One region of the Streptomyces sp. NPDC058284 genome, then DNA from elsewhere that is predicted to be linked to it. Evidence: riboswitches for the same ligand, from Rfam matches in the RefSeq annotation. Region 1 holds a riboswitch; each other region holds the start of a gene.
The links. Region 1 has a riboswitch for cobalamin ahead of ACFVYR_RS21980 (ABC transporter substrate-binding protein). Riboswitches for the same ligand answer to the same signal wherever they lie in the genome.

Region 1 (3,460 bases):
GCGAGAGCAGGGCACCCGCGAAGGCGGCGGCCGGGATGGTGACGGTGGTCGACAGGGCGGCGCCGAGGCCGAAGACGCCGCCGAGCACGATGGCGCAGACGGCGCCCACCGAGGCGCCGGAGGAGACGCCCAGCAGGAACGGGTCCGCGAGGGGGTTGCGGACGAGGGCCTGGAGGACGGCGCCGATGACTGCGAGGCCGCCTCCGACGGTGGCTCCGAGGATGACTCTCGGGAGTCTTACGTCGAGGACGATGGTTCTGAACGGGGAGGGTTCCGCTCTGCCGGTGAGGATCTCCATGACGTGGGCCGGGGGGATCCGCACGGAGCCGAGTGCGAGACCGGCGAGGGCGGTGGCCGCCAGGGTTGCGGTGAGGACGGTCAGTATCGTCAGGTGCCGCCCCCGTGAGCTCGGCCCATCGCCCTTCGGGCTCGTCCTCAAACGCCGGACGGGCTGGATGATCCGCCCCGCGGGCTGGGTGGTCCGCCCCACGCGCTGGATGATCCGCCCCACGGGCTGGGTGATCCGACCCACGCGCTGAATGGTCCGGCTCACAGCTGCGCCGCCAGCTTCCTCACCGCCTCCGGTGCTCGTACGCCCGTGACCACGTCCGACAGGCGCAGGACCGCGAAGCTCTCGTTCTTGATGGCGGGGACGTCCTGGAGGGCCGGGTCGTCGAGGAGGCGCTTCTTCTTCTGGGTGACGGTCATGGCGCCGTAGTCGAGGGTCAGGATCGTTTCGGGCTTGCGCTCGACGACCTTCTCCCAGGACGCGTCGGTGAAGGACTTGTCGACGTCGGCGAAGACGTTGTGGCCGCCCGCCCGCTCGATGATGTCGTTGCCGATGCCCCGGCCGCCCGCCGTGAACGCGGTCTTGTCGCCGCTGTCGTAGACGAAGACGGAGCGGGGCTTCTCACCCTTGGACCGGGACCGTGACTTCTCCGCGGTGGCGGCCAGTTCACGGCGGGCGGCGCTCACCCATTTCTCGGCCCGCGCCCGCACCCCGAACGTGGCGCCGACCTCGCGGACCTCGCGGTAGACGTCGTCCATGGAGACGGGGTGCCCGGCGCAGCCCTCGATGTTGAGGCGGCTGTCGATGCCGGACTTGGCGAGGGCCGAGCGGCTGCGTCCGTCACCGGCGAGGAAGGCGCTCGCGTAACCGCCGTACACGTAGTCGGGGTTGGCGGAGAGCAGCTTCTCGTAGGAGGGGTACTCCTTGGCGAGCACCGGGATCGACTCGTACGCCTTCTTGTACTTCGGCAGGACCTCGTCGTCGAGGTAGGCGGTACCGGCCAGCCGGTCCTTCAGGCCGAGTTCCAGCATCACTTCGGTGGCGTGCTGGTTCATGGTGACGGCGCGCTTCGGGGGTGCGTCGTACGTCGTCCGCACGCCGCAGTTGGTGACGGTGTACGGGAATCCGGCGGCCTTGGCGGCGGGCCCGGAGTCGTCGTCCGCCGCCGAGGTGGAGCAGGCGGCGAGCGGGGCGAGCAGGGCGGCCGTGACGAGGGCGCGCAGGGGCCGGTGGGACCGGGGCATGACGGGACTGCCTCCTCCAGGGGATTTCCGCGTCCCCTGCGTTGCGTGGGAGGAAGGCGGCAGGTCAGTTCCTGACTCCCCCGCCCCGACTATGGGGTGGGGTCACAGTGGCGGGACCGTGCCGGGTTCGCACCGGCTTCCTGGCTCCTGCCGCCCTCGTTGGTAAAGATCAGTATGCCTGTACGACCTTTACCTCTTCTTCGGTGACCTCGCCGTCCACGATGCGGTACGAGCGGAACTGGAAGGGGCCCGCGCCGTCGGTGTCCGCCGTGGAGACCAGGACGTAGTGGGCGCCGGGCTCGTTGGCGTAGGTGATGTCGGTGCGCGAGGGGTAGGCCTCGGTGGCCGTGTGCGAGTGGTAGACGATCACCGGCTCCTCGTCGCGGTCGTCCATCTCGCGGTAGAGCTTCAGCAGGTCACCCGAGTCGAACTCGTAGAACGTGGGCGAGCGCGCGGCGTTCAGCATGGGGATGAACCGCTCGGGGCGGCCGGTGCCCGCCGGGCCCGCGACGACGCCGCAGGCCTCGTCGGGGTGGTCCTGGCGCGCGTGCGCGACGATCTGGTCGTGGAGGGCCTGGGTGAGGGTCAGCATGGGAGTCAGGATAAGCAGAGGGCCCGCGCCGTACCGAAGTGTGGTACGGGCGGGCCCGAATGCTGGACAACGCTCTGGGAAGCGGTGTCAGTCCTTCCCGACCGGCGTGCTGTCGGCGGTGACCGAGCCGTCGACGGCGGTCTTGCGCTTGTTGAAGGCGGCCGCCTGCGGGTTGCGGCTCTTGAGCACCAGGTACGACACCGTCAGGATCGCGGCCCAGACCGGGGCGGCGTACAGCGAGACACGGTTGTCCTTGTCGATGCCCATCATCACGATGACCATGCCGATGAAGAGCAGCGCGAACCAGCTGGTGTACGGGGCACCGGGCGCCCGGAAGGTGGACTGCGGCAGCTCGCCGCGGTCGGCCTTGCGGCGGTAGCGGATCTGGCAGGCGAGGATCATGATCCAGGCCCACATGCCGGAGATGGTCGCGAAGGAGACGACGTAGGTGAACGCCTTGCCGGGCCACTGGTAGTTGATCCAGACGCCGACCAGCATGCACGCGGCGGAGGCCGTGGTGCCGATCAGCGGCAGGCCGTTCTTCGTGAGCTTGGTGAAGAACTTCGGGCCCTGGCCGTTGAGCGCCAGGTCGCGCAGCATGCGGCCGGTGGAGTACATGCCGGAGTTGCAGGAGGAGAGCGCGGCGGTGAGGACCACGAAGTTCACGATGGCGGCGCCGACGCCGAGGCCCATTTTCTCGAAGGCGGCGACGAACGGCGAGACATCGGGCTTGAACGTCGTCCACGGGACGACCGACAGGATCATGATGAGCGCGCCGACGTAGAAGACGGCGATGCGCCACGGCACGGTGTTGATGGCCTTGGGCAGGACGGTCTTCGGGTCCTTGGACTCGCCCGCGGTGACGCCGACGAGCTCGACGGCGAGGAAGGCGAACATCACGATCTGGAGCGTCATCAGCGTGGAGCCGATGCCGTTGGGGAAGAAGCCGCCCTCGTCCCACAGGTGGGTCACGGAGGCGGTGTCACCGGCGTCGGAGAAGCCGATGGTGAGGATGCCGACGCAGATCAGGATCATGCCGATGATGGCGGTGACCTTGACCATCGAGAACCAGAACTCCAGCTCGCCGAAGAGCTTCACGGAGATGAGGTTCGCGCCGTACAGGATGACGGTGAAGACGAGCGCGTACGCCCATTGCGGGAAGGAGTCGTGGGTCCAGTACTGCATGTACTGGGCGGCCGCGGTGACTTCCGTGATGCCGGTGACGACCCAGAAGAGCCAGTACGTCCAGCCGGTCACGAAGCCGAAGAACGGGCCCATGAACTCGCGTGCGTACTCCGAGAAGGAGCCGGACACGGGCCGGTACATGAGGAGCTC
Region 2 (3,460 bases), on a different contig from region 1:
AGAGCCAGCCGTCGACGTGCAGCAGGAAGTCGTCGAATCCGTCGTCGTCCGGACGGTCCTCGAGGCCCAGGTCGTGGTCGAGCTTGGCGGCCTGGATGAGCGTCCAGATCTGCGCGCGGATCGCGGGCAGCTTCGCCGGGTCCATGGAGCTGATCTGGGCGTACTCGTCGAGGAGCTGCTCCAGGCGCGCGATGTCGCCGTAGGAGTCGGCGCGCGCCATCGGCGGCACCAGGTGGTCGATGAGCGTGGCGTGCACGCGGCGCTTGGCCTGGGTGCCCTCGCCCGGGTCGTTGACCAGGAAGGGGTAGATCAGGGGCAGGTCGCCGAGCGCGGCGTCGGGGCCGCAGGCCGCGGAGAGGCCCGCGTTCTTGCCCGGCAGCCACTCCAGGTTGCCGTGCTTGCCGAGGTGGATCATCGCGTCGGCGCCGAAACCGCCGTCGGCGGCGGGCGCGGCGATCCAGCGGTAGGCCGCCAGGTAGTGGTGCGAGGGCGGCAGATCGGGGTCGTGGTAGATCGCGATCGGGTTCTCGCCGAAGCCGCGCGGCGGCTGGATGAGGATGAGGAGGTTCCCGCGGCGCAGGGCGGCGAGCACGATGTCGCCCTCCGGGTCGCCGCCGTTGCCCACGCGCGAGCGGTCGAGGAACATCTCGCCGGGCGGCGGACCCCAGTGGCCCTCGACGGACTCGCGCAGCTCGGCGGGGAGCGTCGCGTACCACCGCTTGTAGTCGGCGGCGGGGATGCGGACCGGGTTGGCGGCGAGCTGCTCCTCGGTCAGCCACTCCTGGTCGTGGCCGCCCGCGTCGATGAGCGCGCGGATCAGCTCGTCGCCGTCACCGGAGACCAGGCCGGGGATGTCGGCCTCGGGGCCGAAGTCGTACCCCTCGGCGCGCAGCCGGCGCAGGAGCGCCACGGCGGACGCGGGGGTGTCGAGGCCGACCGCGTTGCCGATGCGGGAGTGCTTCGTCGGGTACGCGGAGAGCACCAGGGCCAGGCGCTTGTCGGCGGCCGGGATGTGCTTCAGACGCGCGTGCCGCACGGCGATCCCGGCGACGCGGGCCGCGCGCTCGGCGTCCGCCACGTATGCGGGGAGCCCGTCCTCGTCGATCTCCTTGAAGGAGAAGGGCACCGTGATGAGGCGGCCGTCGAACTCCGGGACGGCGATCTGGCTCGCGGCGTCCAGCGGCGACACGCCCTCGTCGTTGTCCTGCCAGGCCGAGCGCGACCCGGTCAGGCAGAGCGCCTGGAGGATCGGCACGTCGAGGCCGGTCAGCGCGCCCGCGTCCCACGACTCGTCGTCGCCGCCCGCCGACGCCTGCGCGGGCTTGGTGCCGCCCGCCGCGAGGACCGTCGTCACGATGGCGTCGGCGGCCCGCAGCTCGTCGATCAGCTCCGGCTCGGGGGCGCGCAGCGAAGCCACGTACAGCGGCATCGGGCGGGCGCCCGCGTCCTCGATGGCGCTGCACAGGTCGTCGACGAACGCGGTGTTGCCGCTCATGTGGTGGGCGCGGTAGTAGAGCACCGCCACCGTCGGCCCCTCGACGGGTCGCGCGGTGCGCTCCAGCGGGCCCCAGGACGGCGCGGGCGCGGGCGGCTCGAAACCGTGGCCGGTGAGCAGCACGGTGTCGGAGAGGAAGCGGGCCAGCTGCTCCAGGTTGGCGGGGCCGCCGTGCGCGAGGTAGGCGTGCGCCTCGGCGGCGATGCCGATCGGCACGGTGGAGGAGGCCATCAGCTGGGCGTCGGGGGCCTGTTCACCGGTGAGCACGACGACCGGGAGGCCGGTGGCGATGAGCTGGTCCAGGCCGTCCTGCCAGGCGCGTACGCCGCCGAGGAGGCGTACGACGACGAGGTCGACGCCGTCGAGCAGGCCGGGAAGAGTGTCCAGGTCCAGGCGGGAGGGGTTGGCGAACCGGTAGTCGACCGGGCCTCCCGCCGCGCGGGCGCTGAGCAGGTCGGTGTCGGAGGTCGACAACAGCAGAAGCATGCGGGCGCAGGCCTTCCTCGGGGTGTCCGCGCCCCGGGTGGTCGTATGGACGGCAGGAGTTCCTGGCTCACCCCACGCGGGTGGGGCTCACAGTGGCGGGACCGCGCCGGATTCGCACCGGGCTTCCTCCCCAGGGTCCTGGTGGACCCACGCCGTCGCTGGCGTCGACGGACTAGGTAGCCCGCCGCCTGCATAGTAAGTCCTGCCCGCCGCGAGCGGTGCGGCCACCTGCCGGGACGGCCCGTCTCGGGAGGCGACCGGCCGGAACCGCGTGGGTATGCTCGCCGCCATGCCGCCCACCCGAGCTCCCTCCCCAGACCAGGGCGAATCCCTCATACGCGACCGGGGCGACGCCTGCCCCGGTGCCCTTCGCCTGCACCTCGCCGACGACGGCAGGCTCGCCCGACTCCGCCTGCCCGGCGGCCTTTTGACGGCCCGTCAGGCGACCGCGCTCGGAGTCGCGGCGGAGCGTCTCGCGGACGGGAACCTCAGCGTCACCTCGCGCGGCAACATCGAGCTGCGCGGCCTCGGCGAGGCGTGCGGCGGCGAACTCTCCCACCTGCTCGCGGACGCGGGCCTGCTGCCTTCCGAGCGGCACGAACGCGTGCGGAACGTGGTGGCATCGCCGCTCGCGGGAACCGACGGACTCGGCCACGCCGACGTGCAGTTGTGGGCCCGCGAGCTGGACGGACTCCTCTGCGCGGAGGAGTGGACGACCGCGCTCTCCGGCCGCTTCCTGTTCGCCCTGGACGACGGGCGCGGGGACGTGGCGGGCCTCGGCGCGGATGTGACCTTGATCGCAGAATCGGACGGGGCGGTGGGGGCGGACGGGACGGCAGGTGCGGGTCGCGCGGTGCGATCCGGTGGGGCGGTGCGCTCCGGTGGAACGGCCGTCGTACGCCTCGGGAGGCACGCCTTCCGGGTCGCAGGCGCCGACGCCCCCCGCGCCGCCCTCGCGGCGGCCCGCGCCTTCCTCGACGCCGCGCGCGAGGCGGGCAACGGGGCCTGGCGGGTACGGGAGCTTCCCGACGGGCAGCGGGTGGAGGTGGCGCGGGCGCTGACGCGGGCGGGGGTCGCGGCGGATCCGGTCGCGGTTCCGGGGATGCCTGTCGGCGCCCCGGAGTCGCCGGGCGCCGCCCCGGAGATGCCGGTCACGGCCCCGGAGATGCCGGTTGGTGCCCGGGAGATGCCGGTCGCTGCCCGGGGAATGTCCGTCGCCGCCCCACCCGTCCCCGGCGTCACGGGTCACGCCGTGGTCGTCAACGCACCCCTCGGCCGTGTCACCGCGGCCCAGTGGCGGGCCCTCCTCCCGCTGCCCGCCGACGAGCTGCGCGTCACCCCGTGGCGCGGCTTCGTGCTGCCCGGCTTCGCCGACGGAGCGGCGGCCCGCGAGCGCCTCGCCGCACTGGCCGAGGCCGGTTACGTCACCGCCCCCGGCTCGCCCTGGTCCGGCGTCGGCGCCTGCACCGGCCGCCCCGG
Region 3 (3,460 bases), on a different contig from region 1:
AGTGCGAGGGCGACCTGGCGGGCGGTGTCGGCGAGCGGCTGGTCGTCACGGACGAAGGACCAGGCGAGCATGGTGACGGGGCCCGTGAGCATGCCCTTGACGGGGCGCTCCGTCAGGGACTGGGCGTACGTCGTCCAGCGCACCGTCATCGGCTCCGGTCGCGAGATGTCACCGGCGAGGACCGGCGGACGCACATAGCGGGTGCCGTACGACTGGACCCAGCCGTGCTGCGTGGCGAGGTAGCCGGTGAGCTGCTCGGCGAAGTACTGCACCATGTCGTTGCGTTCGGGCTCGCCGTGCACCAGGACGTCGAGGCCCGTCTTCTCCTGGAAGGAGATCACCTCCTGGATCTCGGCCCTGACGCGCTCCTCGTACCCGGCGGCGTCGATCCGTCCCGCCCGCACATCGGCGCGGGCCGTGCGCAGTTCGGTGGTCTGCGGGAAGGAGCCGATGGTGGTGGTCGGCAGCAGTGGGAGGCCGAGGGCGGCGCGCTGGGCCGCCGCGCGCTCGGGGTAGGGCTGGGAGCGGCGGGCGTCGGCCTCCGTGACGGCGCCGGCCCGGGCGCGGACGGCCGGGTCGCGGGTGATGGGGGAGCCTGCCCGGGACGCCAGATCGGCGCGGTTGGCGGCGAGTTGGGTGGAGATCGTGTCGGTGCCCCGGGCCAGGCCCCGGGCGAGCGTCACGATCTCGGTGGTCTTCTGGCGGGCGAAGGCCAGCCAGCGCAGGATCTGCGGCTCGATGTCCCGTTCCAGGGTGGCGTCGACGGGGACGTGGAGGAGGGAGCAGGAGGCGGCCACGTCGACACGGTCGGCCAGGCCGAGCAGGGTGCCGAGGGTGGCCAGGGACTTCTCCAGGTCGTCGACCCAGATGTTGCGGCCGTTGACGACCCCCGCGACCAGCCGTTTGCCGGGCAGCCCGCCGGCGGCGGCGAGCGCGTCGAGGTTGGCGGCCGCCGCATCGGTGAAGTCGAGGGCGAGGCCCTCGACCGGGGCCTTGGCGAGCAGGGGAAGGGCGTCGCCGAGCCGGTCGAAGTACGAGGCGATGAGGAGCTTGGGCCGGTCGGTGAGGGCGCCGAGGTTGCGGTAGGCGCGCTCGGCCGCGTTCAGTTCGGCCCGCGTACGGTCCTGGACGAGCGCGGGCTCGTCGAGCTGGACCCACTCGGCGCCCGCGGCGCGGAGGTCGGCGAGCACCTCGGCGTACACCGGCAGGAGACGGTCGAGGAGGGTCAGCGGGTCGAAGTCGGCGGCCACCCCGGGTGCGGGCTTGGCGAGCAGCAGGTAGGTGACGGGGCCGACGAGGACGGGGCGCGCCGAGAGGCCCAGCGCATGGGCCTCCCCGAACTCGGTGACCTGCTTGGTGGAGTCGGCACGGAAGACGGTGCCGGGCCCCAACTCCGGCACCAGGTAGTGGTAGTTGGTGTCGAACCACTTCGTCATCTCCAGCGGCGCCACGTCCTGGGTGCCGCGCGCCATCGCGAAGTAGCCGTCGAGCGCGTCCCTCTCGACCGCGGTGCGGTGACGCTCGGGGACGGCGCCGACCATGACGGTGGTGTCAAGGACGTGGTCGTAGTACGAGAAGTCGCCGGTCGGGACTTCGTCGATGCCGGCGTCGGCGAGTTCGCGCCAGTTCGAGCGGCGAAGCCCGGCGGCGGTGGCCGCGAGGGCGTCCGCGGTGACGCGGCCCTTCCAGTAGCCCTCGATCGCCTTCTTGAGTTCGCGGTCACGACCCTGACGGGGGTAGCCGTACACGGTGGCCCGTGCTGCCGCGGCTGCGGGCTTGGTGGTCACGGAGATCTCCTTCGCGAGATGAATCCCTGAGATCCCGGAGACGGGACGAGAGCGCGAAGGGCGACGGACCGGACGGGCCGGGAGCGCGCGGTCGGCGCGGTCGCCCGTCTGGTATGCACGCCGACCCGCCCACGAGGTCACCGGGATATCCGCGCACGAATGGTTCGGGCGCGGACAGCGGGCAGGTCTTCGGACTCGCGGGCCTCGTCCACTGCCTTCGGAAGAAGGCGGGCGGACACCTACTGGCCGTCGCTTCCCAGAACCGGTCTCGCGGTTCCAGTGCGTGTGACGGCGGTCGTTCCCGCTCACCGCTGCGGGGCAGTCCCGGATTCACACCGGGTTCCCTCTTGCGACGCTCCCGTCTGGCGGACGGGGCGAACCAGCTGCACCGATCACCATACGGGGCCGCCGACCGCTGTTCCGGGTCACCCTCGGCATTCGGACGGTGAGGAGGAACACGTGCCGTGGACGCTTCGCCGGCGCGGCGGGCGGGAAAGCGACGGCGATGTTCGGCCGCGCGACTCCTTGTCGCGCGGGCCCGCGCGCGCCCTTTGGCAAGCTGCACACGTCACCGAGAACTGGACCCCGCCCGCCACCACCGTGCGCGACTTCTCCGACCGGGCCGCGCGCCAGGTACTCGACCCGGGCTGCCCGGCCCGCTTCCTGGTCGGCTACGCGGGAGGCCGCGCGGTCTGCTGCGCCGAGGTCTTCCTGCACGCGGGCGTCGCCGGGATCTACCACATCTGCACCCTGGCCGCCCACCGCGGCCGCGGATACGGCGGCGCCGTCGCCCTCGCCGCCCTGCACACCGCCCGCGACCAGGAGTACGTCCACGCCGGCCGCCAGGCATCCACCGACGGCGAACCGGTCTACCGCCGCCTGGGGTTCCGCTCCTGCGGCCGGTTCACCGAACACGCCTCGCCCGCCGCGCGACCGCCGTTCGGCTTCGCCTATTGAGCACCGGCCTCCGGCTGCGCCCGGCACTCCCGCGCCCGGCGACCGGCCCCGCTGAGCAGATCGACGCGCTGACCCGCCCCCTCCTTGAGGACGTAGAGGGTGCCGTCCCCGGGGGACCAGTCGCGGGGGACGAGGAAGATCCGGTCCCCGGAGACGTGGAACAGGCGCAGACCGGCGTACTCGTACGCGTACTGGCTCCCCTTGTCGGTGACGCGACGGTAGCAACTGCCGCCGCCCCGGATCATCAGGTCCTTCGCACTGAAGACGACGACCGCGGGGAACTCATCGCGCAGGGTCCGCTCGGTCAGCTCCGCACGGCCCCGGCCGGCGATCGCCGCGTACGACGACACGGCCCAGAACAGTGACAGGACGCAGATGAACAGTGTGAGCCCCCAGAGCCGCAGGTCACGACGTTCCCGGGTGCGGGCGTACGCGCTGAGGGAGAAGCCGCCGATCGCGGCGAGCGGCAGCAGCAGGTCGAACAGCCAGGGGCTGAGCGGATACAGCGGTACGAGCGCGACGGGCACCGCCCAGGCGAACCGCAGCACCCGCACGGCGCGGGCGAGCCGTTCCGGTTCGCTCGCGGCCCGGCGCAGCAGCCCGAGCGTGCCGAGCGCGAGGCCCGCGGCCAGCCAGGCGGGGAGGTAGAGAGCGCCGACGCTGCGCAGCAGGTAGTCGCTGGTGGAGAAGTGGAAGACGGTGTCGCGCAGCCCGAG
Region 4 (3,460 bases), on a different contig from region 1:
CCCCGCCGACGCCGAGCACGACGACCGCGACTGCTCCGGTGGACGCGCCGGACGACACCCCGAGCACGAAGGGGTCGGCGAGCGGGTTGCGGAGCAGCGACTGCATCACGGCGCCGCAGACCGCGAGGCCCGCGCCGCAGACCGCGGCGAGCAGCGTGCGCGGCATCCGCAGGTTCCAGACGATGCCGTCCCTGATCGGGGTGAGCGGGGTCTCGCCCCAGCCGAGGTGGGCGGCGACGGTCGACCATACGTCGGGCACGGAGATGTCGGCGGGGCCGATGGTGACGGCCACGGACACGGAGAGGACGAGCGCGGCGAGACCGGCCAGGCAGAGCAGGGCCAGGCGCAAGCCCCCGCGCAGTCCCACGCGCAGGCCCGGGTGCGGGCCCGGGCGCGGGCCGTGCAGGGGTTCCGGGTGTACGGCGCCGGGTGCGGGCCCCTCCGTGCCGGTGCCCGTGTCCGTACTGATGTCCGTGCCCGTGCCGGTACCGATCCCCGTTCCCGCGGCCGTACTCCCGCCCCCGCCCTCCGCCGCCTGCGTCACTTGCGGAGTCCGAACTTCCGCAGCGCGGCCGCGACCTGTTCGATGCCGTCGACCGTGCGGATCGTGGGGTTCATGGCCTGGCCGCTGAGTAGCACGTACCGCTTCTTCTTCACGGCGGTCAGGTTCTTCGTCGCCGGGTTCGTCTCCAGGAACCTGATCTTCGCCGCGGCGCTCTCCGCGGACTGGGACTTGCGCGTGAGGTCGCCGAGGACGATGGCGTCGGGGTCCCGGTCGGCGACGGTCTCCCAGTTGATCTGGGGCCACTCCTCACGGGTGTCGTCGAAGACGTTCTTGGCGCCGAGTTCGCGGGTGATGATGCCGGGGGCGCCGCAGCAGCCCGCCATGTACGGCGCGTCGGAGTTGGCGAACCAGTACATGAGGCGGGTGTCCGAGGCGGCGGCCTTGTCGACGTGCCCGGTGGCCTTCGCGACCCGCCGCTTCAGTCCGGCGATCAGCTTCTCGCCGCGCTTCTCGACGTCGAAGACCTTCGCGAGGTCGCGGATCTCGCCGTAGACGCTGTCCATGGTGAGGGTCTTGACGCGCTTGCCGTCACCGTCGCCGTCGTCGTTGTCCTTGCCCGCGCAGTCGGTGGGCGAGACGTAGACGGGCACGCCCAGCTCGGTGAACTTCGTACGGTCGGCGACGCCGCCCTTGCCGACCGTGTAGAGGAAGGAGGCGCTGACGAAGTCCGGCTCCTTGGCGAGGACCTTCTCCAGCGACGGGTAGCGGTCGGCGAGCCGCTCCACCTTCGCGTTGTCCTTCGCCAGGTTCTTCAGGACCGGGTCGGTCCAGGTGCCGGTGCCGGCCATCCGGTCGGCGAGGCCGAGGGAGAGCAGGATCTCCGTGGACCCCTGGTCGAGGGAGACGGCCCGCCGGGGCGGCGCCTCGACCTTCGCCTCCTTGCCGCAGGAGGTGACCGTGACCGGATAGCCGTCGGCGCTCCCGCCCCCGGAGTGCGCGGCGTTGCGTGCGGAGCCGTCGCCGCACGCGGTGAGCGTGAGCAGACCGGCACAGAGGAGGGCGGCTGTACGGAGAGCGGCGGTACGGGCTGTCGAGGACACGTGATCCCTTGGGTCTCGCGGCTCATACGCGGAGCCTGGCCTGCGTCACGACCTCCGTCGCCCGGTGTGCGAGCGGAGGCGCCAGCAGGTCTTCGGACTCGGGATCGACCGGGCGGGGCGCCTTCCCGGGCGTCCGGAGACACCCAGTGGCCGTGGCCCCGCCCGTCCCCCTCACCGCTGCGCGTCAGTTCCGGATTTGCACCGGATTCCCTGGCCCAGGTGTGGGTTTGACTGGCTTGCGCAAGTTATCACGCACCTGTCACCCGCCCTCACGTGGTCGGTGCGGGCCTCGGCTCGCCTCGGTAGGTGCCGAACGACCAGCGGTTTCCCTCCGGGTCCTCGATGCCGAACTCGCGGCTGCCGTAGGGCTTGTCCTCGATCTCGGCGGTGATCTTCACGCCCGCCCCGGTGAGGCGCCGGTACAGGTCGTCCACCCGGGCCGTGACGACGTAGGCGCCCCCGGTGCCGGGTTTGCCGCAGGTGGCCGCGGCCTCCGGGTCGTACGAGCCGAGCATGATGCCGCCGCCCTCGGGCCAGTCGAGCTGGGCGTGGGCGACGCGGCCCCCGTCCTCGTACACGGCGGTGCGCAGGAAGCCGACGGTGTCGACGAGGAAGTCGATCAGCGCGGGGGCGTCCTGGGCCTGCACGCCCGGCCAGACGGCGGGAGGGGGTGTGGTGAGGCGGTCACCCTCGGCGGCACCCGGCGCGGGGTTCGGCGCGGGGTTCGGGGCCGGTGTGAGGTCCGGCTTCGGGGCCGGCGTGACGTTCGGGTTCGAGCTCGGGTTCGGTGTGGTGTTCATGGCTTCGAGTCTTCGCCCGTACCGTGCGCCCCGGCTTGGATATTCCGGCACTCTTCGGCCAGCCAGCGGGTGGGACTCACTCCGGTGTACTGCCGGAAGTCACGGACGAGGTGGGAGTGGTCGTAGTAGCCGGTGCCGGCCGCGACCCGGGCGAGGTCCGGGGGTCCGCCCGCCGCGACGGCGCGGGTCACGACGGCCTTGGCGTGCTGGAAGCGCATCAGGCGTGCGGCCTGCTTCGGGCTCAGGCCCGTCTCGGCGCGGAACAGCGCGGTCAGCCTGCGTTCGCTCAGCGCGACGTGCCGGGACAGGCCGCCCAGAGTCCCCGCGCCGCGGTGCCGGGCCAGCCACGCCCAGGCCTCGGCGACCTCCGGGCGTACGGCTCCCATGGGGCGGTCGACGCAGGCGAGCCGCCGCAGGTACGCGGACAGGTGGGCGAAACGGTCCGTCCAGTCGTCCAGCTCACACAGCCGCTCGCGGACGTCGGCCGCGTGGTCGCCGAGCACGTCGGTGCCGCCGATGACCAGCTGACCGGTGAGTTCGGCGGCGGGCAGGCCGAGGAGCGCGCGGGCCGCGAGGGGATGCACGGCGAGCTGGATACCCGCCTCGTGCTCGGGCTGGACGACGTACGCGGGGCTCTGGTGCAGGCCGCCCACCACGATGTCGGTGCGCGCCGCGTCCGGTCCCGTCGCCCGGCCTGGGGAGTCGCCGGTGGTGATGGGCCCGTCGAGGGAGAAGATCACCGTCAGATACGGCGAGGGCAGGCCGCGGTGCAGGGCGGGGCGCTGTCCCGCGGTGCGGTAGCCGACCGCGGAGACGACCATGCCGTCGAGCGGGCCGTCGAGCCTCGGCACGGCCCGGACGAACTCACGGGAGCCCATGGGAACCAGTATGCGCGGTGGACCGGGCGGGTCGCGGCAGCTCCTGAAGGTTCCGGCAGCTCCGGGCGCCGTGCGGTCACGGCGCCCCCTCCCACTACCCCCCGTTCACCTTCCCCATGCCCCCGCTTCACGGTGACTTCGATCATGGGCAATGACCGCCGTGCCCCATAGCATTGC

Region 2: linked by a shared signal. The riboswitch ahead of cobN (cobaltochelatase subunit CobN) and the one ahead of ACFVYR_RS21980 (ABC transporter substrate-binding protein) in region 1 are both predicted to bind cobalamin.
Region 3: linked by a shared signal. The riboswitch ahead of metE (5-methyltetrahydropteroyltriglutamate--homocysteine S-methyltransferase) and the one ahead of ACFVYR_RS21980 (ABC transporter substrate-binding protein) in region 1 are both predicted to bind cobalamin.
Region 4: linked by a shared signal. The riboswitch ahead of ACFVYR_RS13280 (ABC transporter substrate-binding protein) and the one ahead of ACFVYR_RS21980 (ABC transporter substrate-binding protein) in region 1 are both predicted to bind cobalamin.

What each region holds. Positions count from the first base shown of each region.
Region 1 covers NZ_JBHVYE010000015.1:173,750-177,209, forward strand. The annotation lists gene ACFVYR_RS21975 (FecCD family ABC transporter permease) at 1-391, opposite strand, end outside; gene ACFVYR_RS21980 (ABC transporter substrate-binding protein) at 550-1,533, opposite strand; cobalamin riboswitch at 1,578-1,730, opposite strand; gene ACFVYR_RS21985 (Mov34/MPN/PAD-1 family protein) at 1,703-2,125, opposite strand; gene ACFVYR_RS21990 (amino acid permease) at 2,213-3,460, opposite strand, start outside.
Region 2 covers NZ_JBHVYE010000051.1:3,671-7,130, reverse strand. The annotation lists gene cobN (cobaltochelatase subunit CobN) at 1-1,981, opposite strand, end outside; cobalamin riboswitch at 2,019-2,138, opposite strand; gene ACFVYR_RS36900 (cobalamin biosynthesis protein CobG) at 2,259-3,460, shown strand, end outside.
Region 3 covers NZ_JBHVYE010000028.1:54,156-57,615, reverse strand. The annotation lists gene metE (5-methyltetrahydropteroyltriglutamate--homocysteine S-methyltransferase) at 1-1,787, opposite strand, end outside; cobalamin riboswitch at 1,950-2,186, opposite strand; partial or broken gene ACFVYR_RS30475 (GNAT family N-acetyltransferase) at 2,364-2,744, shown strand; gene ACFVYR_RS30470 (hypothetical protein) at 2,738-3,460, opposite strand, start outside.
Region 4 covers NZ_JBHVYE010000007.1:243,273-246,732, reverse strand. The annotation lists gene ACFVYR_RS13285 (FecCD family ABC transporter permease) at 1-493, opposite strand, end outside; gene ACFVYR_RS13280 (ABC transporter substrate-binding protein) at 541-1,605, opposite strand; cobalamin riboswitch at 1,671-1,856, opposite strand; gene ACFVYR_RS13275 (VOC family protein) at 1,875-2,252, opposite strand; gene ACFVYR_RS13270 (helix-turn-helix domain-containing protein) at 2,402-3,283, opposite strand.